2 regions of the Salipaludibacillus agaradhaerens genome follow, and region 1 is predicted to be linked to the other one. Evidence: a T-box and tRNA genes for the amino acid it is inferred to sense, from the RefSeq annotation. Region 1 holds a T-box; the other holds one or more tRNA genes.
The links. A T-box is a leader RNA that pairs with one kind of tRNA and senses whether it is charged. The one in region 1 lies ahead of leuS (leucine--tRNA ligase), so its partner is inferred to be a tRNA-Leu.

Region 1 (15,574 bases):
AATATTATAAAGAATGGGAAGGACTGTACCATGAAGTGTTAAACGAACCGGAAAAAAATCACGTGCTGGCTCATATGCTCGGTTTCGTTACGATGAATCTTCATAATTAAGTGGTTCTGTTCACCGTGTGATGGAGGAATGTGAAGTGACGATCCCTACGACATCTTGGTCTCTTATGATTCAAATATATAAAAAGGTTATTCCGGAGGTCTATACATGCTTAGATGAGTGGCGGAAGCGAGCTAAAGAGATTCCAGATCCAGAGCTTCGGGAACAAGCGTTAGCAAGTATTGCTAACAAAGCGTTTCACTGTGAAGGTGGTGCTGTCTATGCGCTATTGGCAGGTGATCATCTAAAGGAAGCAGTTAAGTTTATTGTGGCTTATCAAACGATCAGTGATTATTTAGATAATTTGTGTGATAGAAGCACTTCGTTAGACCCAAAGGATTTTAGTGCGCTTCACATGGCGATGTCAGATGCTCTTACAGTAAACGCACCATTGCATGATTATTACCACTATCGAAGTGAAAAGGATGACGGGGGATATTTATCTGAGCTCGTAAAAACCTGCCAGACGTGTATCTTATCATTTCCTGCTTACAAGGAGGTTGAAGCTCAAAACCTTCAGTTAGCTTCTTTATATAGTGACTTACAAGTGAATAAGCATGTCCATCACGAGAACAGAGAAACACGGCTGATTGATTGGTTTGAACAGCATAAAGCACAGGTGGCGCCCATGACATGGTATGAATTTTCGGCTTGTACAGGATCAACTCTCGGAATATTTTGTTTAAGTTCATATGCAGCAGGTGACGCTTCCTTTTCAAAAAAAGAGGCAGAGCTTGTTAAAGATGGGTATTTCCCTTGGGTTCAAGGGCTACATATTATGATGGATTATTTCATTGATCAAGAGGAAGATCGTATAGAAGGGGATTTAAATTTTTGTTTTTACTATGAGAGTGACGAAACACTACTTAGTAGAATGGAACAGTTCTTTATGAAAGCTGATGATTCGCTAAAAACTCTGAGAGATAACAAATTTCATCGGCTCATTAATAATGGGTTACTCGCTATTTATCTTGCGGATGAAAAAGTCAAAAAAGATGCTAATTTAAAAAGAAATAAACGTCGCTTAATGCGTCATGGTGGAATGACAACGTTACTCTTTTATTCATTTATAAAGTTTAACCTAAAAACCGCCCGAAGAGAAAAAGCGACAGGGGTAGTGAGGCTAGGACAAAACAGTTTTTATTGAAGTAGAAGATGCGATTATCATTTATGATAATCGCATCTTCTTATGTTGGAATAGTATAAAGAGCATTTTATTCTTAGCGCTTTTCGATAGCAATAATAAACGGCGGGTTATTTCGCTGATTCGTGAATCGATATTCTAGCACATGGTACATGTCTTGAGGCAATTGACGTACAAAAGGTATGACCACCTCTCGCTCTTTTTTCCCTTCCATATGGCCACTATAAATGACTAGTATGAGAAGGCCCTCAGATTTTAAATGAGTTAAAATATGACGTATCGCTGTGATCGTTGTCTCAGCTATGGTTACGATCGATTTATCACTCCCAGGCAAATAGCCTAAATTGAAAATTGCGCCATCAACTTGTCCGTTATGCTCAGTTTTTAGATATGTGAGTAAGTTTTCGTGTCCATCATGAATGAGATTGACAGGGGTTAACGCACTTTCTGACATAAGCCGGCTCTTAGTTGTCTCAATCGCCTGCTTTTGGATATCGAAGCTATATACAAAGCCGTGTTCGCCAACGCATTTCGCTAAAAAGAGTGTATCATGCCCATTACCAGCTGTGGCATCAATCGCTATCCCACTCTTAGGAACGGCTTTCGCTAATAATTCCCTTGCGAAGGGGAGAATACGTGTTAATTTCATAACGCAATCCCCTTTTGACTACCGTCAGTAGAGAAGTATTTTCCTTGCCAACTGTTACGTTCTTTCATTTCTTTATCGATCCCATTTAGCACTTCCCACTTATTTAAACTCCACATCGGTCCGATCATTAAATCTGCAGGACCATCTCCTGTTAAGCGGTGAACAATCATTGAAGGAGGAAGGACTTCTAACTGATCACAGACGAGCTTAATATAAGTCTCTTTATCCATTAAGTCCAGCATCCCTTTTTCATATTGTTTAACCATTGGCGTCCTTTTTAATAAGTGGAGTAAATGTATTTTAATCCCTTGGACATCTAGTTTAGCCACTTCTTTAGCCGTTTGAAGCATCATGGCATTCGTCTCCAATGGCAAGCCGTTAATTATATGAGAGCATACGCGAATACCATGCTTGCGAAGCTTTTTTACACCTTCAACATAACATTGAAAATCATGAGCGCGGTTAATAAGTTCTCCTGTTTGATCATGGGCCGTTTGCAAACCTAACTCCACCCATAAATAAGTGCGCTTATTCAGTTCTGCCAAGTACGCAACTACATCATCTGGTAAACAGTCAGGACGTGTGGCGATGGAGAGACCGATCACATCTTCCTGCTTTAAAATGACCTCATACATGTCACGAAGCTCCTCTACGGGGGCATACGTATTTGTATAGGCTTGAAAATAACCGATATATTTTCCCGAGCGCCATTTTTTATGAAGTTTGTCTTTAATCGTATGAAACTGTGTGACTAAATCATCACGTCTGTCGCCGGCAAAGTCGCCAGAGCCTCGCTCACTACAAAATGTACAGCCACCGTAAGCAACATTTCCATCCCGATTAGGACAGTCAAATCCCCCGTCTAAAGGGACTTTAAATATTTTTTCACCAAATTGCTGTTTCAAATGATAATTCCATGTGAGATAGCGCTTATCTCCGAAAAGATGCGCTTGTTCGTTAGTCATCGCATTGTCAACTGCCTTTCATTTATCACAGGTAACTGTCCATAAAGCGTCGGCGTCAAAATAGAGAGGAGAGGTATCCTTATTTTGCCGGGGCTACCGGACGCTAAGGTCCTGATTAACTTAATCTTCAATTAGTGGGATCACTGATTGAAGATTCGTTTTATGAACATGTTTTTAATAAGTTAATGACGTCGTTAATATTTTTTGTAGATATATTTAAATGTGTTGTGAAACGTAATGCTTCAGGTTTATATTGGATTACGGAAATGCCTTTTTCAGCTAGCAGGGATACCCATTCTTTAGCTGTCTTAGCAGAGTGGGCTGTGTCGGCAATAATGATGTTGGTATGAATGTCGTGAGTGACTACCATATCAGTATATCTATTTATTGCAGCTGCTAACATTCGAGCATGTTCGTGATCGTCTTCCAAACGTTTTATATTTGATTTTAACGCTAGCAGGCCTGGAGCTGCAAGTACACCTGCTTGGCGAAGGCCACCTCCGAGCATTTTTCGTTTTTTTCTGGCGTTAGCGATAAATTGTTTACTACCAGCTAGAATGGATCCTACAGGGGCACCGAGCCCTTTTGAGAGGCAAAATTGTACGGTATCCACATGTTGCGTAATCGTTGTCACGTCTTCTTTGATGGCAACTGCAGCGTTAAAGAGACGAGCGCCATCCATATGTACTGGCACGTTATGGTGAGTGGCTATTTCCGCTACATGTTTTAAGTAATCAATCGTTAACACAGTTCCACCGCTACGGTTATGCGTGTTTTCAAGCCAGATTAGGCCTGTTTCAGGGAAATGCACATCATCTGGTCGTATGGCTTCCTCCAGTGTTTTCAATGGTATTTCTCCGTTTATGTGGGGAAGTGTACGTGATTGAACACTAGCAAAAGCAGAAATAGCGCCACCTTCATAAATAAATACGTGCGCGTCTTCGTCCATAATCACTTCTTGCCCTAAATGAGTATGAGACAAAACGGCTATTTGATTACCTTGTGTACCGCTTGTGACGAAGAGGGCCGCTTCTTTTCCCACAAGCTTAGCTGCGTATGCTTCTAATTCATTGACTGTAGGGTCTTCTCCATATACATCATCACCCACATCAGCTTTTGCCATCACATCCCGCATTAACTGGCTCGGTTTGGTAACTGTATCACTTCGTAAATCAATCATGAAGCTCGTCCTCCTCTATGGGTCTGTTTCTTCTATCCTATCACACTTGCACAGCGTGAAAATAATACTAATCATTACAAAGGTGTGATTTGATCACAGATAACCGTTCGTAAACGTCCTAGGTCAAAATAGAAAGGAGAGCTAACTCTATTTAGGCGGGAGCTAACGGCCGCTAATGTCCTGATTCACGCCACTACCAATCAGTGGAGAGGAACGGAAACTTCCACTCATTGAAGGTTCATTTTGTTGCTAATTAAATCATAATCATCTAATCTATTAGTTAGTGTATCGAAATAATGGAGGGGAAATACGTGCCAAAAGCAATTTGGATTTTAGTCATTGGGATGACAATTAATGTGACAGGTGCGTCATTTTTATGGCCGCTGAATACCATATATATGAGTCAAGAACTAGGGCGTTCTTTAACAGTGGCTGGCAGTATTATTATGATAAACGCAGCTGCAGGGGTTGCAGGGAATCTATTAGGTGGTAGGTTGTTTGATAAAATTGGTGGCTATAAAACGATTATGGCCGGCGTTACGATTACAACAGTGAGCGCCTTTACGCTAGCTGTTTTCCATCAGTCATTTATAGCCTATGTACTCATGCTCACCACGATTGGATTTGGTGGAGGTATGATGGTGCCTTGTATGTATGCATTAGCCGGAGCGATTTGGCCTGAAGGTGGACGCAAGCCGTTTAATGCCATGTACGTGGCACAAAATGTGGGTGTTGCCGCAGGGGCAGCCATTGGCGGGTTGCTTGCCAGCTTGAGATTCGATTTTGTCTTCTTTGGGAACGGTGTGATGTATTTTAGTTTTTTCTTATTGGCACTCACTTTTTTTAAACATCTTGAAGAGGAAGGAAGGAAAGTATCAGCTTCCTCTACGTTTCAACAGACAGAGCGAGTGGAAAGTAGTAAGCGATTCCAAGCACTTCTTTTGCTATGCGCTGGCTTCTTAGTGTGTTGGATTGCTTATACTCAGTGGGCATCGACTATTTCCGTTCATACGCAAAACTTAGGAATACCTTTAAGTGCGTACAGTCTATTGTGGACGATTAATGGGGGAATGATTATTTTTTGTCAGCCTCTTATTAAATTTTTTATAAGAAGATGGGTTCATTCTTTAAAAGCACAAATTTATGTGGGGCTTAGTATTTTCATGGTTTCGTATTTAATTTTAGCTAGTGCTGAAGTGTTGACAGCATTTGTGGTAGCGATGATTATTCTAACATTGGGAGAAATGTTTGTTTGGCCAGCTATACCGACAATTGCGCACACATTAGCTCCAAAAGGAAAGGCTGGCTTTTATCAAGGAATTGTCAATAGTGTCGGAACTGGAGGTAGGATGATTGGACCGCTTTTCGGTGGACTCATGGCTGACTTATTTGGAATGGCGGTCTTATTTTATGTGCTTGTCGCTATGTTTTCGATTGCCTTTATCATGACCCGAATTTTCGATAAAGGCGTTCCACACCTGGATTTTACGAAAAAACGACAAGAACGTTCAGCTTCTTAGAGGAGTGCTATAAAATGGTCGTTCACTAGAGTCTAAAAATACATTTTTTGTAAGGTGTATGAGCAAGACTTGACAGTGATTGTGTCACCTCATAAAATAACGTATAATGACGATAAATGAATGTGAAAAAAATGTAGAAAAGGATTAGTAATGAAGTAACCTTGATACAGAGAGTTAACGGTCGGTGAAAGTTAACCATGGTTGTTCATGAACTCACCTTGGAGTTGCAAAGGGGAAATCATTTACCCTTTGTCGTGTGACTGGCGTTAACGGTATAGAGTGAGTGCTTATGAAATTAGCGCTAAACGTGGGTGGTACCGCGGGAAGGATGATTATCAGCCTCTCGTCCCTAGTCATAACTAGTGACGGGAGGCTTTTTGCTTTTAAGCGTTTAAGTAACACTAACTATAGAGAGAGTTTTAAGGAGGTAACAAAGTTGGCATTTGAACATCAGCAAATCGAAAAAAAATGGCAGCACATTTGGGAAGAAAACAAAGTATTCGCGACAACAGAGGACCCAGCTAAGAAAAAGTTTTATGCATTGGATATGTTCCCATATCCATCAGGAGCAGGGTTACATGTAGGACATCCAGAAGGCTATACAGCCACTGATATTTTGTCACGGATGAAGCGTATGCAAGGGTATAACGTCCTTCATCCAATGGGATGGGATGCTTTTGGTTTACCGGCAGAACAATATGCGCTTGATACCGGTAAGCACCCGCGTGAATTCACAGAACAAAATATCAATAATTTCCGCAGACAAATCAAAGCACTCGGGTTTTCTTACGATTGGGATAGAGAAGTGAATACAACCGATGAGAAATATTATAAATGGACGCAGTGGATTTTCCTTCAACTATATAAAAAAGGGTTAGCGTATGTGGATGAAGTAGCGGTTAATTGGTGTCCTGCATTAGGCACTGTCCTAGCCAATGAAGAGGTTATCGATGGAAAAAGTGAACGGGGCGGTCATCCGGTTGAACGCCGTCCGATGAAGCAATGGATGCTTAAGATAACCGCTTATGCAGATCGACTTCTTGAAGATTTGGAAGAGTTAGATTGGCCTGAAAGTATTAAAGATATGCAGCGTAATTGGATTGGCAGGTCAGAAGGTGCGGACGTTCATTTTAAGCTTGATGAGCTTGGAAAAGAGGTGACCGTTTTTACAACACGCCCAGATACTTTATACGGAGCCACGTATCTCGTACTAGCGCCGGAGCATTCTCTTATTAATGACTTAACGACGGCAGAGCAAAAAGAAGCGGTCACTGCTTATCAGCACCAAGTAGCGACAAAAAGTGACTTAGAACGCACAGAACTAGCAAAAGAAAAAACGGGTGTGTTTACAGGTGGGTATGCGACTCATCCTGTAACAGGGGAAAAACTCCCTATTTGGATCGCCGACTATGTTCTCGTTAATTATGGAACAGGAGCGGTAATGGCGGTTCCTGGACATGATGAACGAGATTATGAATTCGCCAAAACATTTAATTTGCCGATTAAAGAAGTGGTATCAGGTGGTGATATTGCAACAGAAGCATACGCTGGTGACGGGCCACACGTTAATTCTGACTTCTTGGATGGCCTTCATAATGAAGAGGCGATTTCAGCAATGTGTGACTGGCTAGAAGAAAATAAAAAAGGGGAACGACAAATCACTTACCGATTACGTGATTGGTTATTTAGCCGTCAACGTTATTGGGGAGAACCAATTCCGATGATCCATTGGGAAGACGGAACAATGGAACCCATTCCTGAACACGAGTTACCACTCACACTTCCTGAAATGGAGGAATTCAAGCCATCGGGCACAGGAGAGTCACCGCTGGCTAACAATACTGAGTGGTTATATGTCACAGATCCTAAATCAGGTAAAAAAGGACGACGTGAAACGAATACGATGCCACAATGGGCAGGGAGCTGCTGGTATTACTTGCGTTATATTGATCCGCATAATGATGAACAGCTTGCTGATCCAAAGAAGTTACAACAATGGTTACCAGTAGATATTTATATTGGTGGTGCGGAACATGCAGTTCTTCATCTCCTGTATGCGCGATTTTGGCATAAAGTGTTGTATGATATCGGCATCGTACCAACAAAAGAGCCGTTCCAAAAGCTTTATAACCAAGGGATGATTCTTGGAGAGAATAACGAAAAAATGAGTAAGTCAAAAGGAAATGTCGTCAACCCAGACGATATTATTGAGTCTCACGGTGCGGATACACTTAGACTTTATGAAATGTTCATGGGCCCATTGGATGCTTCCATCGCATGGAGTGAGAATGGATTAGATGGTGCGCGGCGTTTTCTCGACCGTGTATGGCGGTTAATCATTACCGATGAAGGAAAGCTAAACCCTATTATCGCTGATGCTCATGGCAGTGACGAGATGACCCGCGTCTATCATCAAACCGTGAAAAAAGTGACGGATGATTTTGAGGGATTAAGGTTTAATACGGGTATTTCACAATTAATGGTGTTTGTAAATGAAGCTTATAAACAGGAAATGCTATCAAGAAGTCACCTGGAAGGCTTCCTTAAATTATTGTCGCCAGTGGCTCCTCATTTAAGTGAAGAACTATGGAGCCACCTAGGACATGAAGAGACGTTGGCATACAGCTTGTGGCCAGTTTATGATGAAACATGGCTCGTCGAGAATGAAGTAGAAATCGTGGTACAAGTAAACGGAAAAGTTCGCACAAAACTGATGGTAGCTAAGGAAGCTACCAAAGAAGAATTAGAAGAACAAGCACTTACATTAGAGAAGATAAAAGAAGAAATAGACGGCAAAACCATTCGAAAAGTAATTGCTGTCCCAGGAAAATTAGTGAACATTGTTGCTAACTAACACTAATGGGCGTCCGACAGAATAAGACACGATGAGCTGTGTTATTATTCTGTCGGGCTTTTTTGTATGGGCAAAATAAAAACAACTGCTTAGCGTCAGGATGTGTCTTTTCAAAACATAAAATGAATCTTTAATTAATGGTCCCAATGATTGATAGTTGTGTTAATGAGGACATTAGCGTCCGTTCCCCCCTAAATAGATTTATCTTTCCTATCTATTTTTGACGTGAGCGTTTTATGGATGGTTAGATAAAACAAAACGCCCTTCTTCAGATTAACGAAGAGAGGCGAAATGATAAAAAAACTTTACTACTGACCCGCAGCTGCTTTTCCTGCTGTATAACCAGTCGAAAAAGCAACGGTTATATTATAACCACCGGTATAACCATGTAAATCAAGGACTTCACCGCAGAAAAAGAGCCCTTTGACTAGCTTTGATTCCATTCGTTTCGGTTGAATTTCTTTCACACTAACACCGCCTCCGGTGACAAACGCTTTTTCGATAGAAAGAGTCCCTGTGGCTGTCAGTGGGAAGCCTTTAATAAGCTGAGCCAGCTCCCTAAGCTTGGCGTGAGCAAGCTCTGGATAAATGGCTAAAGGATCAATATGGGCCATCTCTAATAAAATTGGGATAAGGCGCTCAGGCAAAAAGCCTTGAAGGGCGTTTTTAATCGCTTTTTTAGATTGTTCTTTAAGTAACTGGACGAGTTGCTGTAACACGTCTTCGGTGGTTTCCTTAGGAAACAAGTCCACCTGTAAGGGAATCGCTGTATCCGGATGTTTTTTTCGTGCTTTAACAACATATTGGCTACAACGCAAACTAATTGGACCGGAAACCCCAAAATGAGTAAAGATCATATCTCCTTCATGAGCTTTAATGACTTTTCTTTTTTTCGGATCCAGTACAGATAATTGAACATCTCTTAATGAAAGACCTTGTAATGTTTTCGCTTTTATAAACGCGTCATGACATGTAATTGGAACTTCAGTAGGATATAAATCTGTTACCGTATGCCCTGCTTTCACAGCCCACGGATAGCCATCACCGGTGGAGCCAGTGTGGGGAACCGATTTTCCACCTACCGCGATAATAACTCGGTTCGTTTCAAGTTTTTCACCATTTTTTAATAAAACCCCTGTAACGCTAGTGATCGACGGATCATAAAGGATGTCACATACTTCTGTATTCGTACGAATAGAGACATTTAATGAACGGATTTTATTTAATAAAGCTCGGACCACATCCACCGCTTTATCATTTACGGGGAACATTCTGCCTCGATCCTCTTCTTTTAATTTTATTCCTAGACTTTCAAAAAAGGCAATAATGTCTTCATTATTAAATATAGAGAAGGGGCTATGCATGAAGCGCCCATTACCCGGGATATGCGTAATGATATCCTCGATATCCGCACGATTAGTTACGTTACAGCGCCCTCCACCGGAAATGGCAAGTTTGCGTCCTAGTTTTTTCCCTTTATCGAGCAGTAAGACTGTTGCACCGTGCTCAGCTGCTGCCACGGCTGCCATTAATCCAGCTGGCCCACCACCGATGATTATGACATCAGTCATCTTAACGCCTTCTTTCTTGTCAGATTCAATTCATCTATCCGATTTTACTGTGCTTGAAAGAAGGAAGCAAGCTTTAGTGAAAAAAACAGGTACCATATTTATTTTTCAGAAAAATAACGCCAAATTAAGCGATTATTAGTTATTTATCTACCTGAGAGACGGTGAGGGTGAAATACATATCAAATAGTTGAATTTTTTTTGAAAAACGCTGTTTTATTTCTCATTTGAATGTGGTAAACTTCAGGTGGGAAATATTCTACCATTGTTTATGAGTGAACTCGTGAAAGGAGGAGAGGCACATGTTTCAAAACTTGAAGGAAAAGTTTGAAGCAAAACGTGCGGTTTGGGCTGAGGAGACACAGGCTCGTATTAATAACTATGCTATTTTGGAAAGACGAAAAATGCTAGCAGAGATGAAAAGAAAAGAGACGTTACAATCTCTATTAAATTCGGAGGTCTCTAAGTACCTTAAAACAGTTTTACCAACTTTTTTATTGAAACCAGAAGCGAGCCGAGCGCTTTTAAACATGTTGCATGCTCGCTCTGAAGGCACGGTAAGCATAAATCTCAATATGACAAAAGAAATGCGGCAAACACACCTGTTTTATCACAATGAATTAGACGTATTTATCACCTTACTTGAGCGAAAAGGCTTTGTGCTTGAAGGGAACGAAGACTTATTCTTAACCTCTTTTTTAACGACCTTAAGGGAGTACAACTATCGTTTATGCATAGATGTTTACGGTGATTTTGTTCCAGATGATGCGTCGTTATTAGAGGCTTTTGATCGGTATTTTGAGACCGTTGAAGATAAATTTAAATATGAAAGCGGAAATGTGGACTTTTTCGCAGCTTACTTAAATCAAAAAGGGATAGTCGATGGCAATTTAACTAAAAGCCGGTTAAAACGTAAATTAAAGCAATATGAAAAAGCAAATAAACATGAATTTAAGTTAAAGAAATTAGAACGGAAGCTACAGAATATTAGCTAAATATATGGAGAGCTGGAGATCTGACATCGTCAGATCTTTTTTTGGTGAAATGCGGCTTTAAAGATGATCTTGAATATGGCTAACCATTTTAGTCGATACCGTATGTCATTTTTACATGATAGTTCGTTCGTGGTATGTTAGAAGACGTAGTGAAGGAGATGAATGAGGTATGACATCATTATTAGTTATTGGAGCAGGGAGAATGGCAGAGGCTATTATTTCAGGCTTAGTGGCAGAGGAAAAAAATATTTTCTCATCTATAACCGTTTCAAATGTTTCAAACAAAGATAGGCTTAGCAGGTTAAAGCGTACATATGGTGTTCACGTGACGCAAGATGCTATAAGTGAAGTAGCTTCTCACGATGTGATTTTATTGGCTGCACCCCCCGATGCGCATAATTACTTGCTGGAACAGTTGAAAGAAGTGATAGATCATCAGCTTATTTTAACAGTAGCAGCAGGAATTGATCCAGCTTATATAGAGGCCCGCCTTAATACGCGGACACCAGTTGCTTGGATTATGCCAAACACCGCGGCAAGTATCGGAGAATCAATGTCCACGTTTACGTGTGGGGAATATGTGGAAAATCATCATAGAACGATCATTAACTATATTTTGTCATCCATTGGAGAATCGGAAGAACTATCAGCTGAAAAAGTTCATGATTTAACTGCGGTTACCGGAAGTGCGCCAGCTTTTTTGTACGCTTTTGCGTTGGGGTTAGAGGAAGCGGCTGTGAACTATGGGGTTAGTCGTAAACAGGCGAGGAAGCTCGTGACCCATATGTTAAAAGGATCAGTATCTATGCTAGAACATAATGGGGAACCACAACAATTAATGGATCAAGTGGCATCTCCCGGAGGCTCTACGGCTAAAGGGCTAGAGGTTCTTAATGAACAAGGTTTTATGAGCATGCTAAAAGATGCGGTGAAGGCGACTAACAATCATGCACGTACTCATAACCAATAAGAAAGTAGGTGAAGAGAGAGATGCTCAAGAAATTAGCGATCACCACAGGCTCACGAGATGAGATGAAGGATATGACGGAAGAGGTGCAGCAAGTCGTTAATGAGAGTGGTGTCCAATCCGGGGTTGTATACATTTACTGTGCTCATACAACAGCAGGAATTACAATTAATGAGAATGCAGACCCAGATGTGAAACATGATATGCTCATGCGCTGGGATGAGGTTTATCCATGGCATCATGATAAGTATCGGCACGTAGAAGGGAATACTGCGGCTCATTTAAAAGCAAGTACGACAGGGGCTTCGCAAATGGTCATCATTGAAAATAGCAAACTCATTTTAGGCACGTGGCAAGGTATTTATTTTTGCGAATTTGATGGCCCCCGACAGCGACACGCCTATGTAAAAGTTATCGAAGGCTAATTAATTAAAAGAGCGCAATGAAGTCTCTTATTACAACGTTATTAAGCTAGGAAAGAGCCTATTTCCTAGCTTTTTTCATGTTCTGCTTTTGTTCTGTACAAGCCTTAATGAAGAGCGAGAAGAAGGTGTAAGTTCAAATAAATCATATACATCTTCGAAAGCGATTATTGTATGTGAGGCATTCATATTAATTAGAGATAAAGCATGGTTAACTCTCCTCTCCATACCCAAAGTCAGCTTTCCCCTATTCACCATAATACAAATGACTGTGTCATTTTGCTAGTTTTAAAGTGTGGTAATAAAGTGCGAGTTTATCACAGATAAACGTCCGTAAAACTCCGGCTTCAAAATAGAGAGTAGAGCTATCTCTATTTAGGCAGGAGATAACGGACGCTAATGTCCTGATTAACTCAACTAACAATCAGTGGGAGAAGAACGAAAACTCCCACTGATTGAAGGTTCGTTTTATAGTCCTTTAGAAGGGGATAGCACGAATAGAATAAATGACTGGATTAATTGCAACATAATTCCCTACTTTTTAATAAAAAGTATGATAAAATGCTATCAGTGTTATGTGAAACTAAGGTGAGGAGCAAGAGACATGTCAGAGCAGCAATTAATTAGAGGTACGGTTATTCTAACGGCGAGTGTCTTTATCTCTAAGATTCTCGGGTTAATTTACGTGTTCCCATTTACAGCAATTGTGGGAACAAAAGGAATGGCACTTTATACATATGGCTATTTGCCCTATACAATTATGTTAAGTTTATCTACGCTCGGAGTTCCCCTTGCCGTGTCGAAATTTGTGTCTAAATACAACGCTCTAGGCGATTACAGAACGGGACAAAGGTTATTAAAATCGGGCATTGTTGTGATGCTTATAACAGGTATCATTGCCTTTTTAGCTTTGTTTTCCTTAGCGGAGCCCATTGCAAAACAAGTCGTTGATCCTACTGACTTAAAGGGGAATTCCTATGAAGATGTCATCTTCGCTGTCAGGATGGTCAGTGTGGCATTATTAATTGTCCCAGTTATGGCGATTATAAGAGGTTATTTTCAAGGACATCAGTCGATGGGGCCTACAGCTGTTTCTCAAGTTATTGAGCAAATCATTCGAATTGTTTTTATTCTTTTATTTGCTTTTCTCATTTTGAATGTATGGAACGGTGAATTAGGTACTGCTGTTGGTATTGCTACATTCGGGGCTTTCGTCGGTGCCCTTGGCGGTCTGGCTGTTTTGCTAATCTATTGGAAAAAAAGAGGCCCTAGTCTAAAAAGGCAAATTGACGAGAGTACAGTAGAACAAAAGCTACCTCTTCGCAGTATGTATAAAGAATTATTAACTTATGCCATACCGTTATCGATAGTGGGATTAGCGATCCCATTATATCAGTTAGTTGATATGGTTACGTTTAACCAAGCGATGCAAGCGCTTGGCTATGATATGAATGTCGTCGAAACTTATTATGGGGCATTTTCACAAACCACTCATAAGCTTATTCAAATTCCAGTGGCACTTGGAACAGCCATGTCGTTAACGATCATTCCAACCGTGACAAACGCATTTATAAATGAAGAGCATGATCGTCTACAACGAACTATCACGCAAACTTATCAAATCATTTTGTTCCTTACTGTTCCAGCAGCAATTGGTCTAACGGTGCTGGCGGAGCCTGTCTATGGTGCACTATTTGGTTTAGCTGATTTAGCTGAGGGGGCCGAGGTGTTACGATCGTATGCATGGATAGCGGTGGCATTTGCCATCTTTGCTGTAACTGCAGCTATTCTTCAAGGAATTAACAGGCAAAAATGGGCTGTTATTGCATTGTTAGCTGGGCTTGCCTTTAAAATACTATCAAATACACTGCTTATTTCATGGTTTGAGGTTCATGGCGCTATCCTCGCTACAGGAATAGGATATATAATTGCCATCGCAATAAATATTTGGGCTATAAAAAAATATGCAAATTACGATTATACATTTGTCTTTAAACGATTCTTACTTGTTTGTTTGTTCACCGGCATGATGGCAATTGTCGTTGGATTTTTACAATACGGTCTTATGCAACTTCTTCCCATAAATACGAGAATGGATGCTCTTATCATCCTTGCGGTCACTGTTTTATCAGGTATTGTCGTTTATTTGAATTTAGGCATTCGCTCAGGACTGGCTGGTCAAATCCTTGGAGAGAGATTTAAATTCTTAAATAAATAGAAAAAAACTATAAAAATAGAGGCGTGTTAGGATATTACCACCTCAAATAAAAGTTATTCCGCTTCGGTTAGATGACGCACAATAATATTTTTGTAAATGACTTGAAACTATAAAAAGAGATAAAAAGTAAAAGGGAAGTTGTTTAAGACATATGACGACTTCTCTTTTTTGTGACTTTTAACTGCCATAAACGAAGAAAAAGACCTTTTCGCAATAAGCAAAAGGTCGACCTTAAACAGCTATTTTATATACCAAATGAAAGCTATCAATTTAGCCTTCGAGTAAATTTAAGTTCAGTTAACCCATTTTTCAGCCCAATGCTGAATTTCGTCAAGAGCAGGTTTTAATGCTTCCCCTTTTTGCGTTAGCTGATATTCTATCCTGACTGGTGTTTCTGGATAGACAGACCTTTCAATTAGTCCTGCTTCCTCTAATTGCTTCAAACGATCAACGAGCATTTTATCACTCATACTTGGTATATTAGATGAAATGTCCCGAAAACGAACAGGTCCTTGTAAAAGTACTCGAAGGATTAAGCCATTCCATCGTTGGCCAAGTAGTTGAAATGCAGATTCAAATTTTGGGCATAGATTCATCTTTTCCATTGTTATATCACTCCCTAGGCATCTTTATCACAGATAACCGTCCGTAAAACGCCCGCGTCAAAATAGAGAGGAGAGATAAATCTATTTAGGTGGGAGGTAACGGACGCTAATGTCCTGATTCACTCAACTAACAATCAGTGGGAGAAGAACGTAAACTCCCACTGATTGAAGGTTCGTTTTATGCCTGACATTATTATATCATACTCTACTTGACAATAGTACACGGCACAGAATTTTTCTTACTAAAGGTAAGTAACATACCGAATGATTGGTCGTATCAAAAAATAAGAGGTTTAGTGGTGTTGAATGACAGGAATTATAGAAGTAAATTCCGTTATAAGGAGTGTTGAACATGACAAAAGTGTTAGTACCGTATTAC
Region 2 (15,574 bases), 1.2 Mb from region 1:
GGGAATTGTTTTAAACCATTATCATCGTGAAGAAGTGGCAGCAATAATTAAGGAACTACTGCGGCTTAACAATTTAAACGATGCGTATATTCGTTGGAATGTATCGGCAGGCCCTGGTGAAATTGGCTTATCTACTGAGTTATATACAACGCCGCAAACAATCGTTTTTATGAAGCCCTTACCTCAAAAACTGTCAAAAAGTAAAGTAGCAAAAACATTAACTATTAGACGCAATTCTCCTGAAGCTGATTACCGCTTAAAATCACACCACTATTTAAATAATGTACTAGGTCGAAGAGAAATAGGTAACCGAACAGATGTGGAGGGAATATTTCTTACTGAAGACGGGTATCTTTCAGAAGGCGTTGTATCCAACTTATTTTGGGTGCAGAATGGCATTGTCTACACACCAGACCTTTCATGTGGCTGTCTTAACGGCATTACAAGGCAGTTTGTCATGGCTAACTTAAAAAAGAAAGAAGTACGTGTAGAAGAAGGGAAGTTTCGTCTTCAAGCTGCATTAGAAGCTGATGAGATTTTTGTCACAAACGCTATTCAAGAAATCGTCCCAATTCATTTTTGGGAACAGTGTCGTTTCCCGGGAAATAATGGAGAGATGGTCCGTTTGTTGCAGAACGATTATTCATATTGGAAGAGGCGGTTGTGGTCCAAGAAGGACTTACTTCTAAACCTATAAATAGTCGATATATAAAAGGAGTAGGTGATAAGAATGACTACAAAATCTGTAATAGCTTGGGATGGTTATCGTCTAGATTTTTCTGCAAAAACCTATGTAATGGGGATTCTTAATTTAACACCCGATTCTTTCTCTGATGGAGGGAAGTTTAATGGTGCTGACTTAGCTGGAGAACGTGCGAAAAACATGGTGGCCCAAGGTGCTCATATGATTGATCTCGGAGGAGAGTCAACGCGCCCGGGAGCCGAAAAAGTTGAGGAAGATGAAGAGTTGAGGCGTGTCCTCGAGCCTTTGAGAGCGATTAGACGAGCTGTTGAAGTGCCTTTATCAATTGATACGTATAAGGCGAAGGTGGCAGAAGCGGCTCTTCAAGCAGGTGCTAATATCATTAATGATGTTTGGGGATGTAAGGCTGATCCTGATATGGCCTATGTAGCTGCCGAATATGATGTTCCGATTATTCTCATGCATAATCGGGAAAAAGCCCATTATCATGATTTAATTAAGGACATGATTAGCGATCTATCAGAAAGTATCCATATTTGTCATAAAGCTGGCGTAAAAGATTCACGAATAATACTTGATCCGGGAATTGGATTTGCAAAATCTTATCATGACAACCTTCAAGTCATGCGGAAACTTGATGAATTTGCGGATTTAGGATATCCATTATTGTTAGGAACCTCTAGAAAATCTCTCATTGCACAAACCTTAAACCTTCCAGTTCATGAACGTATGGAGGGAACAGGAGCAACAGTATGCTTAGGGATTGAAAAAGGCTGTGATATTGTTCGTGTACACGATGTACTTGAAATAAGCCGTATGGCTAAAATGATGGACGTGATGGTTGGGAAATCTGAGGAGCCTATGAGTCACACGACTTAAAAGGAGTGAATTGGAATGGACAAAATATTAGTACAAGGTATGGCTTTTTATGGTTACCATGGCGTATTTACGGAAGAAAATAAGCTAGGACAACGCTTTTATGCAGATGTTACCCTTGAAATGGACACGAGACCTGCTGGGAAAAGTGATGACTTAAATCAAACCGTCAACTATGCTTTAGTATATGAAACAGCAAAAGACATTATAGAAGGAGAATCTGTCCAGTTAGTAGAAACATTAACTGAACGGCTGGCTAACTCACTGTTAGAGAAATTTCCAATTATTGATGCTTGCACGGTAAAAGTCATAAAGCCCGATCCTCCTATTCCAGGACATTACGAAGCAGTGGCTGTTGAAATTCGTAGAGAACGGGAAGGTGTCTGACCGCGTGTTGGGGAATAAAAAAGTTTATATTGCATTAGGTTCTAACGACGGTGATCGAGAAGTGCATTTGAAAAAAGCTGTTTCAAGGTTAAATGAGTGTCCATCTATTCACGTTATTAAATGCTCTTCTATCTTTGAAACTGAACCAGTAGGGGTCACAGACCAGCCCTCTTTTTTAAATATGGTTATTAAAATCCAAACCTCATTATCGCCACTTGAATTACTGAAAATAACTCAGAAAATTGAAGAGACAGGCGGTAGAGTGCGTCAAGAAAGATGGGGGCAACGGACAATTGACCTTGACATTTTACTCTATAACGAAGAAAATATAAAATTAGAATCATTACAGATTCCGCATCCCCGAATGTTTGAACGGGGGTTCGTATTAATACCTTTGCAAGAAATTGAGCCTTGCCTGCGTTTAAAAGAGGAACGGACGATTGATGAATATGTAAATCAATTAACCGATAAAGAGGGTGTTCGTAAATGGAAGAGCTCATTTGGGGGAGAAGAATACGGGCCTTTCGTAAACTGAAAGGCTTTACCCAGGAAGAGTTTGCGAAAATGCTCGGTATTTCTGTGTCAGTCCTTGGGGAAGTTGAGAGGGGAACTCGTGAACCGGGAGAAGAGCTATTGATACGTGTCATCACCGTGTTGAATGTCACGTATGACGAACTGACATCTATAAAGTAAGTAAGAGGTGAAAATGATGTTGAAAATAGGGGATATTACTATGAAAAACCCCGTCGTTCTAGCTCCCATGGCTGGCGTGTGCAATCCAGCATTCCGCTTGATAGCTAAAGAATTTGGAACGGGGCTTGTCTGTGCGGAAATGGTAAGTGACAAAGCCATCCTTCATAAAAATGAACGGTCTCTTAAAATGCTTTACGTAGATGAAAGAGAGAAACCACTTAGTCTACAGATTTTTGGAGGGACAAAAGAAACACTCGTTGAAGCAGTTAAAATTGTAGATAAACAAACAAATGCAGATATTATAGATATAAATATGGGTTGTCCTGTTCCGAAAATAACGTCTTGTGATGCAGGGGCCAAATGGCTCTTGAACCCAGATAAAATTTATGAAATGGTAGAGGTTGCTGTTAAGGCTGCTGATAAGCCTGTCACAGTAAAAATGAGAACAGGCTGGGATGACGACCACATTTATGCCGTTGAAAATGCTAAAGCGGTAGAAGCAGCAGGTGGTAAAGCTGTAGCAGTGCATGGTCGGACTCGTTATCAAATGTATGAGGGAAAAGCAGACTGGGATATTATTCGCCAAGTAAAAGAAGCTGTTAATATTCCTGTTATAGGTAACGGTGATATCGAAACACCAGAAGATGCTAAACGTATGATGGATGAAGCCGGTGTAGATGGTGTTATGATTGGTAGAGCTGCACTTGGGAACCCGTGGATGCTATACAGAACAATTCATTATTTGGAGACTGGTGAAAATATTCCTGAGCCTACTCCACAAGAAAAAATGGAAGTATGTATTCTTCATATGGACAGACTTATTAAGCTTAAAGGTGAAGAAGTAGCAGTGCGTGAAATGCGTAAACATGCTTCTTGGTATATAAAAGGTCTTCGTGGGGCTGCGCGTATTCGGGATGAAATTAACCAGTTGACGACACGGGAAGCGATGGCGGAAGTTTTGACGAACCTTTCGGGAATATTAGAAGAGAAGCCGAAAAAGACACCTGCAAAAGTATAATAAGTTGACAAGAGGAACGAACTTTCCTATAATACCTCTGAGATTAACCGGACTGCCAGTCGTGTACTGGCAGTTTTCTTCTTACGTTTAAGAACGTCATTATTTGCTTATAATTGTGAAAAATTAATATGAAACATACATATGTTCATGACTTACTTAACGAGATACATGCAACTGTTCACTGTGTTCATAAATAAATGATTAAAGAATACCACACGTTTTAAAATTTGAATCAATTAGGAGAGGGTAGCGATGACACAAGAATTTGATGCCACAGATCAACAGCAGGTACGGATTGAAAAGTTAAAAAATATGCTTGATTTAGGAATTGACCCATTTGGTTCCCGTTTTGAACGTTCTCATAATGCTTTTGATATTCAAAAGAGCTATAACTCATATGAAAAAGAGGAGCTAGAAGAAAAAAGTATAACTGTTACACTGGCTGGTCGTATGATGACAAAGAGAGGGAAAGGAAAAGCAGGCTTTGCTCATATTCAAGACCTTTCAGGACAAATTCAAATTTATGTACGCCAAGACCAAGTGGGGGAAGAACAGTATGATTTATTCACCCGAGCTGACATTGGAGATATCATCGGTTTAAGTGGCATTGTCTTTAAAACGAAAGTGGGAGAATTATCGGTTAAAGCTAAAAGTTTGCAAATTCTTACGAAATCCTTACGTCCCCTTCCTGATAAATATCACGGGCTAAAAGATGTAGAGCAACGTTATCGTCAACGTTATTTAGATTTAATTGTTAATCCTGAAGTAAGAGATACATTTGTTCTACGCAGCAAAATATTACAATCAATGCGTAGATACCTTGATGATCATGGTTATCTTGAGGTAGAAACACCAATGATGCATAGTATTCCTGGTGGGGCGGCAGCAAAACCATTTGTAACCCATCATAATGCGTTGGATATGACGTTATATATGAGAATTGCCATTGAGCTTCATTTGAAACGCCTAATTGTCGGCGGACTAGAAAAAGTATACGAAATTGGGCGTGTTTTTCGTAATGAAGGTGTGTCAACGAGACATAATCCAGAGTTCACAATGATTGAATTATATGAAGCATATGCTGATTATGAAGATATTATGGCATTGACAGAAAATCTAGTTTCCCATATTGCTAAAGAAGTCATTGGGACAACTCAAATTAAATATGGTGATGAAACAGTAGATCTTGAGCCCGCATGGCGCAGGGTTCATATGGTTGATGCTATTAAGGATCATACTGGCGTTGACTTCTGGTCAGACATGACTGATGAAGAAGCTCGTCAATTAGCTAAGAAACATAATGTCCCTGTGAAAGATACGATGAGCTTCGGGCACGTTGTAAATGAGTTTTTTGAAATGTTTGTTGAAGAGAAATTAATTCAACCGACTTTTGTATACGGGCACCCACTTGCTATTTCTCCACTAGCAAAGAAGAATGAGACTGACCCTCGATTTACAGATCGTTTTGAATTGTTTATTGTTGGGCGTGAACACGCCAATGCTTTTTCTGAATTAAATGATCCTATTGATCAAAGACAACGATTTGAAGCTCAGCTTATAGAAAGAGAGCAAGGGGACGACGAAGCTCATATGATGGATGACGACTTTGTAGAGTCTTTAGAGTACGGATTGCCTCCAACAGGGGGATTAGGTATTGGAATAGACAGACTAGTGATGCTTTTGACTAACTCACAATCTATCCGAGATGTTCTTCTCTTCCCACAAATGAGGCATAAAGATGAGGGGCCTGAAAATAATTCCTAATTTCGATCTCCTGCACACACCCCTGTGTGCAGGAGATCTTTAACGGTTAGCTAAAATTACAATTTAGTGTCATGGAGAATAAAGATAATGATTATATTACAACTAGAATTTGAAAGCAGTCTCAATTGGCGGGAATTTTTAAAAGGTGTATTTGAGGAAGTAACCTAGGGGAACTCTCTTGAAGAGGTAGTGTATGTTTAGTTGTTTATGGGAATAGGAAAAAGTGTTGAAAAATGATAGCATCAATGCAGGGAAGTAGAAAGTTAAATTTTTTTTAAAAAAATGTTGCATTTAGTTTTTAAAACATGGTATATTATTATTCGTCGCTGCAAGCCAAGGCGACAAACTTGCAAAAACACTTTTTGAAAAAGTTGTTGACTGTTAAGGTTAAAGATGTTATATTAATTGAGTCGCCAAAAACAGCGATTGTAAAAACAGAGAGGTAATTTTTACTCTCTAATGTTTGTATGATTTTGACCTTTGAAAACTAAACAAAAAGCCAAGCAAAGTGGGATATGAAAATATCCCGTCAAAGAAACAAAGCGTTGAGTGGAAACATTCAACAACGCCAGACGAAAGTTTGGACATGATGTCAGAGACATCGAACTCTATCGGAGAGTTTGATCCTGGCTCAGGACGAACGCTGGCGGCGTGCCTAATACATGCAAGTCGAGCGCAGGAAGCCGGCGGATCCCTTCGGGGTGAAGCCGGTGGAATGAGCGGCGGACGGGTGAGTAACACGTGGGCAACCTACCTTGTAGACTGGGATAACTCCGGGAAACCGGGGCTAATACCGGATGATCATTTGGATCGCATGATCCGAATGTAAAAGTGGGGATTTATCCTCACACTGCAAGATGGGCCCGCGGCGCATTAGCTAGTTGGTAAGGTAATGGCTTACCAAGGCGACGATGCGTAGCCGACCTGAGAGGGTGATCGGCCACACTGGAACTGAGACACGGTCCAGACTCCTACGGGAGGCAGCAGTAGGGAATCATCCGCAATGGGCGAAAGCCTGACGGTGCAACGCCGCGTGAACGATGAAGGTTTTCGGATCGTAAAGTTCTGTTATGAGGGAAGAACAAGTGCCGTTCGAATAGGTCGGCACCTTGACGGTACCTCACGAGAAAGCCCCGGCTAACTACGTGCCAGCAGCCGCGGTAATACGTAGGGGGCAAGCGTTGTCCGGAATTATTGGGCGTAAAGCGCGCGCAGGCGGTCTCTTAAGTCTGATGTGAAAGCCCACGGCTCAACCGTGGAGGGTCATTGGAAACTGGGGGACTTGAGTGTAGGAGAGGAAAGTGGAATTCCACGTGTAGCGGTGAAATGCGTAGATATGTGGAGGAACACCAGTGGCGAAGGCGACTTTCTGGCCTACAACTGACGCTGAGGCGCGAAAGCGTGGGGAGCAAACAGGATTAGATACCCTGGTAGTCCACGCCGTAAACGATGAGTGCTAGGTGTTAGGGGTTTCGATACCCTTAGTGCCGAAGTTAACACATTAAGCACTCCGCCTGGGGAGTACGGCCGCAAGGCTGAAACTCAAAGGAATTGACGGGGGCCCGCACAAGCAGTGGAGCATGTGGTTTAATTCGAAGCAACGCGAAGAACCTTACCAGGTCTTGACATCCTCTGACACCTCTGGAGACAGAGCGTTCCCCTTCGGGGGACAGAGTGACAGGTGGTGCATGGTTGTCGTCAGCTCGTGTCGTGAGATGTTGGGTTAAGTCCCGCAACGAGCGCAACCCTTGATCTTAGTTGCCAGCATTCAGTTGGGCACTCTAAGGTGACTGCCGGTGATAAACCGGAGGAAGGTGGGGATGACGTCAAATCATCATGCCCCTTATGACCTGGGCTACACACGTGCTACAATGGATGGTACAAAGGGCAGCGAGACCGCGAGGTTAAGCGAATCCCATAAAGCCATTCTCAGTTCGGATTGCAGGCTGCAACTCGCCTGCATGAAGCCGGAATTGCTAGTAATCGCGGATCAGCATGCCGCGGTGAATACGTTCCCGGGCCTTGTACACACCGCCCGTCACACCACGAGAGTTTGTAACACCCGAAGTCGGTGCGGTAACCTTTTGGAGCCAGCCGCCGAAGGTGGGACAGATGATTGGGGTGAAGTCGTAACAAGGTATCCCTACCGGAAGGTGGGGATGGATCACCTCCTTTCTAAGGAGCTATTAAGCTCAGCTTATTAAAACTTTGCTTTGGCTATTTTGTTTAGTTTTGAGAGGTTAAACTCTCAGATAGAAAAACTTACCCGTTGGGTAAGAATCGACCTTTGAAAACTGGATAACGAAAGACTGATAAATGACATCACCGGTTCACAATCGCTTGATTTAATCAAACGATGAGAGAACCGAGTGTCTTAGAAAAAGGCCATTAAGACGCCTAAAACCGCCTTTTTAATAAAGGAAAGGGTTTAAGCCACCTGGTGATAAGCCAGAAGTGTGCTTAAACAAAGAGCATCAAAGAGATCGAGGAAGCAAGTGAGCGCAACACCGGAACGTACTGAGGTACGTGAGGATGGTGAGCGAACGCAGCTGACGACGCGCTCTGTCGATGATCTGCGGTTTAAGAGGTTAAGCTAGAAAGGGCGCACGGTGAATGCCTTGGCACTAGGAGCCGATGAAGGACGGGACGAACACCGAAATGCTTCGGGGAGCTGTAAGTAAGCGTTGATCCGGAGATATCCGAATGGGGGAACCCACCGCCTGTAATGAGGCGGTATCCACACCTGAATCCATAGGGTGTGAGAAGGCAGACCTGGGGAACTGAAACATCTTAGTACCCAGAGGAAGAGAAAGCAAATGCGATTTCCTGAGTAGCGGCGAGCGAAACGGAATCAGCCCAAACCAGAAGGCTTGCCTTCTGGGGTTGTAGGACACTCCATACGGAGTTACAAAGAGTGATCGTAGGTGAAGCGACCTGGAAAGGTCCGCGGGACAAGGTAAAAGCCCTGTAGCCGAAACGGTCACTCCTCCGGAGTGTATCCTGAGTACGGCGGGACACGTGAAACCCCGTCGGAAGCAGGGAGGACCATCTCCCAAGGCTAAATACTTCCTAGTGACCGATAGTGAACCAGTACCGTGAGGGAAAGGTGAAAAGCACCCCGGGAGGGGAGTGAAATAGATCTTGAAACCGTGTGCCTACAAGTAGTTGGAGCCCGTTAATGGGTGACAGCGTGCCTTTTGTAGAATGAACCGGCGAGTTACGATCCCGTGCAAGGTTAAGTTGAAGAGACGGAGCCGCAGCGAAAGCGAGTCTGAATAGGGCGCCAAAGTACGTGGTTGTAGACCCGAAACCGGGTGATCTACCCATGTCCAGGGTGAAGTCCAGGTAACACTGGATGGAGGCCCGAACCCACGCACGTTGAAAAGTGCGGGGATGAGGTGTGGGTAGGGGTGAAATGCCAATCGAACTCGGAAATAGCTGGTTCTCCCCGAAATAGCTTTAGGGCTAGCCTCGAGGGAAGAGTGTTGGAGGTAGAGCACTGATTGGACTAGGGGTCCCCACAGGATTACCGAATTCAGTCAAACTCCGAATGCCAATCACTTATCCTCGGGAGTCAGACTGCGAGTGCTAAGATCCGTAGTCAAGAGGGAAACAGCCCAGACCATCAGCTAAGGTCCCCAAGTATACGTTAAGTGGAAAAGGATGTGGAGTTGCTTAGACAACCAGGATGTTGGCTTAGAAGCAGCCACCATTTAAAGAGTGCGTAATAGCTCACTGGTCGAGTGACTCTGCGCCGAAAATGTACCGGGGCTAAACGTATCACCGAAGCTATGGATGGCCACCGTCAGGTGGCTGTGGTAGGGGAGCGTTCCAAGGGCGTAGAAGCATGATCGTAAGGACATGTGGAGCGCTTGGAAGTGAGAATGCCGGTATGAGTAGCGAAAAGAGGGGTGAGAATCCCCTCCGTCGAAAGCCTAAGGTTTCCTGAGGAAGGCTCGTCCGCTCAGGGTCAGTCGGGACCTAAGCCGAGGCCGAAAGGCGTAGGCGATGGCAAACAGGTTGATATTCCTGTACCACCACGTTTCCATTTGAGTGAAGGGGGGACGCAGGAAGGTAGGGTAAGCGCACCGTTGGATGTGTGCGTCGAAGCAGTGAGACTGACAAGTAGGCAAATCCGCTTGTCGTAAGGTTGAGCTGTGACCGCGAGTGAACTAAAGTAGCGAAGTTCCCGATCCTACACTGCCAAGAAAAGCCTCTAGCGAGGAAACTGGTGCCCGTACCGCAAACCGACACAGGTAGGCGGGAAGAGAATTCTAAGACGCGCGGGAGAACTCTCGTTAAGGAACTCGGCAAAATGACTCCGTAACTTCGGGAGAAGGAGTGCTCTTGCGGGTGAATAGCCTGCGAGAGCCGCAGTGAACAGGCCCAAACGACTGTTTATCAAAAACACAGGTCTCTGCGAAGCCGCAAGGCGAAGTATAGGGGCTGACACCTGCCCGGTGCTGGAAGGTTAAGAGGAGGGGTTATCCCTTACGGGAGAAGCTCTGAATTGAAGCCCCAGTAAACGGCGGCCGTAACTATAACGGTCCTAAGGTAGCGAAATTCCTTGTCGGGTAAGTTCCGACCCGCACGAAAGGTGCAACGATTTGGGCACTGTCTCAACGAGAGACCCGGTGAAATTATATTACCTGTGAAGATGCAGGTTACCCGCGACAGGACGGAAAGACCCCATGGAGCTTTACTGTAGCTTGATATTGGATTTTGGTACAGCTTGTACAGGATAGGTAGGAGCCTTGGAAGCCGGAGCGCCAGCTTCGGTGGAGGCATTGGTGGGATACTACCCTGGCTGTACTGGAATTCTAACCTCGAACCGTGATCCGGTTCAGGGACAGTGTCAGGTGGGCAGTTTGACTGGGGCGGTCGCCTCCTAAAAGGTAACGGAGGCGCCCAAAGGTTCCCTCAGAATGGTTGGAAATCATTCGTAGAGTGCAAAGGCATAAGGGAGCTTGACTGCGAGACCTACAAGTCGAGCAGGGACGAAAGTCGGGCTTAGTGATCCGGCGGCACCGTATGGAAGGGCCGTCGCTCAACGGATAAAAGCTACCCTGGGGATAACAGGCTAATCTCCCCCAAGAGTCCACATCGACGGGGAGGTTTGGCACCTCGATGTCGGCTCGTCGCATCCTGGGGCTGAAGTAGGTCCCAAGGGTTGGGCTGTTCGCCCATTAAAGCGGCACGCGAGCTGGGTTCAGAACGTCGTGAGACAGTTCGGTCCCTATCCGTCGCGGGCGCAGGAAATTTGAGAGGAGCTGTCCTTAGTACGAGAGGACCGGGATGGACACACCGCTGGTGTACCAGTTGTTCCGCCAGGAGCATGGCTGGGTAGCTACGTGTGGCAGGGATAAGTGCTGAAAGCATCTAAGCATGAAGCCCCCCTCAAGATGAGATTTCCCATCACTTTATGTGAGTAAGATCCCTCAGAGAAGATGAGGTTGATAGGTCTCGGGTGGACGCATGGCAACATGTGGAGCTGAGAGATACTAATCGATCGAGGGCTTAACCAAAAGCAAGTCGTCTTTTCTCTAAGACATGATGTCCTATCAGTCCCGTTATCCAGTTTTGAAAGGTCGATAAGACCTTGATATGTTCAGTGACAATCGCGGAGAGGTCACACCCGTTCCCATGCCGAACACGGTAGTTAAGCTCTCCAGCGCCGATGATAGTTGGGGGCTCTCCCCCTGTGAAAGTAGGACGTCGCTGAGCATTATATTTGGAGGATTAGCTCAGTTGGGAGAGCATCTGCCTTACAAGCAGAGGGTCGGCGGTTCGAGCCCGTCATCCTCCACCATTTTCATGCTGGCCTAGCTCAATTGGTAGAGCAACTGACTTGTAATCAGTAGGTTGGGGGTTCAAGTCCTCTGGCCAGCACCATTTATAATTTTTTAAATTGAAATATGAGCCATTAGCTCAGTTGGTAGAGCATCTGACTTTTAATCAGAGGGTCGGAGGTTCGAATCCTCCATGGCTCACCATTTTTTTTTGCGGGTGTGGTGGAACTGGCAGACACGCTAGACTTAGGATCTAGTGCCTTCGGGCGTGGGGGTTCGACTCCCTTCACCCGCACCATATTGCGGGAGTAGTTCAGTGGTAGAACATCACCTTGCCAAGGTGGGGGTCGCGAGTTCGAATCTCGTCTTCCGCTCCAGATATATTATAAAATGAAATAGTTAGAAGTCCTGCCGGGGTGGTGGAATTGGCAGACACACAGGACTTAAAATCCTGCGGTAAGTGATTACCGTGCCGGTTCAAGTCCGGCCCTCGGCACCATAATTTGCGCCCGTAGCTCAATTGGATAGAGTGTCTGACTACGGATCAGAAGGTTAGGGGTTCGACTCCTCTCGGGCGCGCCATAATTTTAATTGATCGGGAAGTAGCTCAGCTTGGCAGAGCACTTGGTTTGGGACCAAGGGGTCGCAGGTTCAAATCCTGTCTTCCCGACCAGAATTTATAAGGGGCCTTAGCTCAGCTGGGAGAGCGCCTGCTTTGCACGCAGGAGGTCAGCGGTTCGATCCCGCTAGGCTCCACCATATTTTGACCTTTGAAAACTAAACAAAAAGCCAAGCAAAGTGGGATATGAAAATATCCCGTCAAAGAAACAAAGCGTTGAGTGGAAACATTCAACAACGCCAGACGAAAGTTTGGACATGATGTCAGAGACATCGAACTCTATCGGAGAGTTTGATCCTGGCTCAGGACGAACGCTGGCGGCGTGCCTAATACATGCAAGTCGAGCGCAGGAAGCCGGCGGATCCCTTCGGGGTGAAGCCGGTGGAATGAGCGGCGGACGGGTGAGTAACACGTGGGCAACCTACCTTGTAGACTGGGATAACTCCGGGAAACCGGGGCTAATACCGGATGATCATTTGGATCGCATGATCCGAATGTAAAAGTGGGGATTTATCCTCACACTGCAAGATGGGCCCGCGGCGCATTAGCTAGTTGGTAAGGTAATGGCTTACCAAGGCGACGATGCGTAGCCGACCTGAGAGGGTGATCGGCCACACTGGAACTGAGACACGGTCCAGACTCCTACGGGAGGCAGCAGTAGGGAATCATCCGCAATGGGCGAAAGCCTGACGGTGCAACGCCGCGTGAACGATGAAGGTTTTCGGATCGTAAAGTTCTGTTATGAGGGAAGAACAAGTGCCGTTCGAATAGGTCGGCACCTTGACGGTACCTCACGAGAAAGCCCCGGCTAACTACGTGCCAGCAGCCGCGGTAATACGTAGGGGGCAAGCGTTGTCCGGAATTATTGGGCGTAAAGCGCGCGCAGGCGGTCTCTTAAGTCTGATGTGAAAGCCCACGGCTCAACCGTGGAGGGTCATTGGAAACTGGGGGACTTGAGTGTAGGAGAGGAAAGTGGAATTCCACGTGTAGCGGTGAAATGCGTAGATATGTGGAGGAACACCAGTGGCGAAGGCGACTTTCTGGCCTACAACTGACGCTGAGGCGCGAAAGCGTGGGGAGCAAACAGGATTAGATACCCTGGTAGTCCACGCCGTAAACGATGAGTGCTAGGTGTTAGGGGTTTCGATACCCTTAGTGCCGAAGTTAACACATTAAGCACTCCGCCTGGGGAGTACGGCCGCAAGGCTGAAACTCAAAGGAATTGACGGGGGCCCGCACAAGCAGTGGAGCATGTGGTTTAATTCGAAGCAACGCGAAGAACCTTACCAGGTCTTGACATCCTCTGACACCTCTGGAGACAGAGCGTTCCCCTTCGGGGGACAGAGTGACAGGTGGTGCATGGTTGTCGTCAGCTCGTGTCGTGAGATGTTGGGTTAAGTCCCGCAACGAGCGCAACCCTTGATCTTAGTTGCCAGCATTCAGTTGGGCACTCTAAGGTGACTGCCGGTGATAAACCGGAGGAAGGTGGGGATGACGTCAAATCATCATGCCCCTTATGACCTGGGCTACACACGTGCTACAATGGATGGTACAAAGGGCAGCGAGACCGCGAGGTTAAGCGAATCCCATAAAGCCATTCTCAGTTCGGATTGCAGGCTGCAACTCGCCTGCATGAAGCCGGAATTGCTAGTAATCGCGGATCAGCATGCCGCGGTGAATACGTTCCCGGGCCTTGTACACACCGCCCGTCACACCACGAGAGTTTGTAACACCCGAAGTCGGTGCGGTAACCTTTTGGAGCCAGCCGCCGAAGGTGGGACAGATGATTGGGGTGAAGTCGTAACAAGGTATCCCTACCGGAAGGTGGGGATGGATCACCTCCTTTCTAAGGAGCTATTAAGCTCAGCTTATTAAAACTTTGCTTTGGCTATTTTGTTTAGTTTTGAGAGGTTAAACTCTCAGATAGAAAAACTTACCCGTTGGGTAAGAATCGACCTTTGAAAACTGGATAACGAAAGACTGATAAATGACATCACCGGTTCACAATCGCTTGATTTAATCAAACGATGAGAGAACCGAGTGTCTTAGAAAAAGGCCATTAAGACGCCTAAAACCGCCTTTTTAATAAAGGAAAGGGTTTAAGCCACCTGGTGATAAGCCAGAAGTGTGCTTAAACAAAGAGCATCAAAGAGATCGAGGAAGCAAGTGAGCGCAACACCGGAACGTACTGAGGTACGTGAGGATGGTGAGCGAACGCAGCTGACGACGCGCTCTGTCGATGATCTGCGGTTTAAGAGGTTAAGCTAGAAAGGGCGCACGGTGAATGCCTTGGCACTAGGAGCCGATGAAGGACGGGACGAACACCGAAATGCTTCGGGGAGCTGTAAGTAAGCGTTGATCCGGAGATATCCGAATGGGGGAACCCACCGCCTGTAATGAGGCGGTATCCACACCTGAATCCATAGGGTGTGAGAAGGCAGACCTGGGGAACTGAAACATCTTAGTACCCAGAGGAAGAGAAAGCAAATGCGATTTCCTGAGTAGCGGCGAGCGAAACGGAATCAGCCCAAACCAGAAGGCTTGCCTTCTGGGGTTGTAGGACACTCCATACGGAGTTACAAAGAGTGATCGTAGGTGAAGCGACCTGGAAAGGTCCGCGGGACAAGGTAAAAGCCCTGTAGCCGAAACGGTCACTCCTCCGGAGTGTATCCTGAGTACGGCGGGACACGTGAAACCCCGTCGGAAGCAGGGAGGACCATCTCCCAAGGCTAAATACTTCCTAGTGACCGATAGTGAACCAGTACCGTGAGGGAAAGGTGAAAAGCACCCCGGGAGGGGAGTGAAATAGATCTTGAAACCGTGTGCCTACAAGTAGTTGGAGCCCGTTAATGGGTGACAGCGTGCCTTTTGTAGAATGAACCGGCGAGTTACGATCCCGTGCAAGGTTAAGTTGAAGAGACGGAGCCGCAGCGAAAGCGAGTCTGAATAGGGCGCCAAAGTACGTGGTTGTAGACCCGAAACCGGGTGATCTACCCATGTCCAGGGTGAAGTCCAGGTAACACTGGATGGAGGCCCGAACCCACGCACGTTGAAAAGTGCGGGGATGAGGTGTGGGTAGGGGTGAAATGCCAATCGAACTCGGAAATAGCTGGTTCTCCCCGAAATAGCTTTAGGGCTAGCCTCGAGGGAAGAGTGTTGGAGGTAGAGCACTGATTGGACTAGGGGTCCCCACAGGATTACCGAATTCAGTCAAACTCCGAATGCCAATCACTTATCCTCGGGAGTCAGACTGCGAGTGCTAAGATCCGTAGTCAAGAGGGAAACAGCCCAGACCATCAGCTAAGGTCCCCAAGTATACGTTAAGTGGAAAAGGATGTGGAGTTGCTTAGACAACCAGGATGTTGGCTTAGAAGCAGCCACCATTTAAAGAGTGCGTAATAGCTCACTGGTCGAGTGACTCTGCGCCGAAAATGTACCGGGGCTAAACGTATCACCGAAGCTATGGATGGCCACCGTCAGGTGGCTGTGGTAGGGGAGCGTTCCAAGGGCGTAGAAGCATGATCGTAAGGACATGTGGAGCGCTTGGAAGTGAGAATGCCGGTATGAGTAGCGAAAAGAGGGGTGAGAATCCCCTCCGTCGAAAGCCTAAGGTTTCCTGAGGAAGGCTCGTCCGCTCAGGGTCAGTCGGGACCTAAGCCGAGGCCGAAAGGCGTAGGCGATGGCAAACAGGTTGATATTCCTGTACCACCACGTTTCCATTTGAG

Region 2: it encodes a tRNA-Leu, which carries the amino acid that the T-box ahead of leuS (leucine--tRNA ligase) is inferred to sense. The anticodon was not compared.

The regions. Positions count from the first base shown of each region.
Region 1 covers NZ_KV917378.1:3,908,288-3,923,861, forward strand. Annotated here, with positions in the region: gene BK581_RS17930 (alpha/beta hydrolase) at 1-110, shown strand, start outside; gene BK581_RS17935 (tetraprenyl-beta-curcumene synthase family protein) at 146-1,255, shown strand; gene BK581_RS17940 (tRNA 5-(aminomethyl)-2-thiouridylate-methyltransferase MnmM) at 1,329-1,901, opposite strand; gene BK581_RS17945 (tRNA modification radical SAM protein MnmL/YtqA) at 1,898-2,866, opposite strand; gene ltaE (low-specificity L-threonine aldolase) at 3,027-4,046, opposite strand; gene BK581_RS17955 (MDR family MFS transporter) at 4,358-5,566, shown strand; T-box leader at 5,692-5,920, shown strand; gene leuS (leucine--tRNA ligase) at 6,003-8,420, shown strand; gene BK581_RS17965 (BaiN/RdsA family NAD(P)/FAD-dependent oxidoreductase) at 8,729-9,991, opposite strand; gene BK581_RS17970 (hypothetical protein) at 10,291-10,983, shown strand; gene proC (pyrroline-5-carboxylate reductase) at 11,153-11,953, shown strand; gene BK581_RS17980 (secondary thiamine-phosphate synthase enzyme YjbQ) at 11,974-12,375, shown strand; gene BK581_RS17985 (putative polysaccharide biosynthesis protein) at 12,977-14,590, shown strand; gene BK581_RS17990 (winged helix-turn-helix transcriptional regulator) at 14,884-15,195, opposite strand; gene wrbA (NAD(P)H:quinone oxidoreductase) at 15,548-15,574, shown strand, end outside.
Region 2 covers NZ_KV917378.1:2,746,782-2,762,355, reverse strand. Annotated here, with positions in the region: gene pabC (aminodeoxychorismate lyase) at 1-697, shown strand, start outside; gene folP (dihydropteroate synthase) at 731-1,582, shown strand; gene folB (dihydroneopterin aldolase) at 1,598-1,966, shown strand; gene folK (2-amino-4-hydroxy-6-hydroxymethyldihydropteridine diphosphokinase) at 1,974-2,501, shown strand; gene BK581_RS12935 (helix-turn-helix domain-containing protein) at 2,453-2,659, shown strand; gene dusB (tRNA dihydrouridine synthase DusB) at 2,676-3,677, shown strand; gene lysS (lysine--tRNA ligase) at 3,930-5,441, shown strand; rRNA gene BK581_RS12920 (16S ribosomal RNA) at 6,050-7,616, shown strand; rRNA gene BK581_RS12915 (23S ribosomal RNA) at 8,028-10,966, shown strand; rRNA gene rrf (5S ribosomal RNA) at 11,049-11,165, shown strand; tRNA gene BK581_RS12905 (tRNA-Val) at 11,175-11,250, shown strand; tRNA gene BK581_RS12900 (tRNA-Thr) at 11,258-11,333, shown strand; tRNA gene BK581_RS12895 (tRNA-Lys) at 11,359-11,434, shown strand; tRNA gene BK581_RS12890 (tRNA-Leu) at 11,444-11,528, shown strand; tRNA gene BK581_RS12885 (tRNA-Gly) at 11,533-11,607, shown strand; tRNA gene BK581_RS12880 (tRNA-Leu) at 11,641-11,729, shown strand; tRNA gene BK581_RS12875 (tRNA-Arg) at 11,736-11,812, shown strand; tRNA gene BK581_RS12870 (tRNA-Pro) at 11,827-11,903, shown strand; tRNA gene BK581_RS12865 (tRNA-Ala) at 11,914-11,989, shown strand; rRNA gene BK581_RS12860 (16S ribosomal RNA) at 12,129-13,695, shown strand; rRNA gene BK581_RS12855 (23S ribosomal RNA) at 14,107-15,574, shown strand, end outside.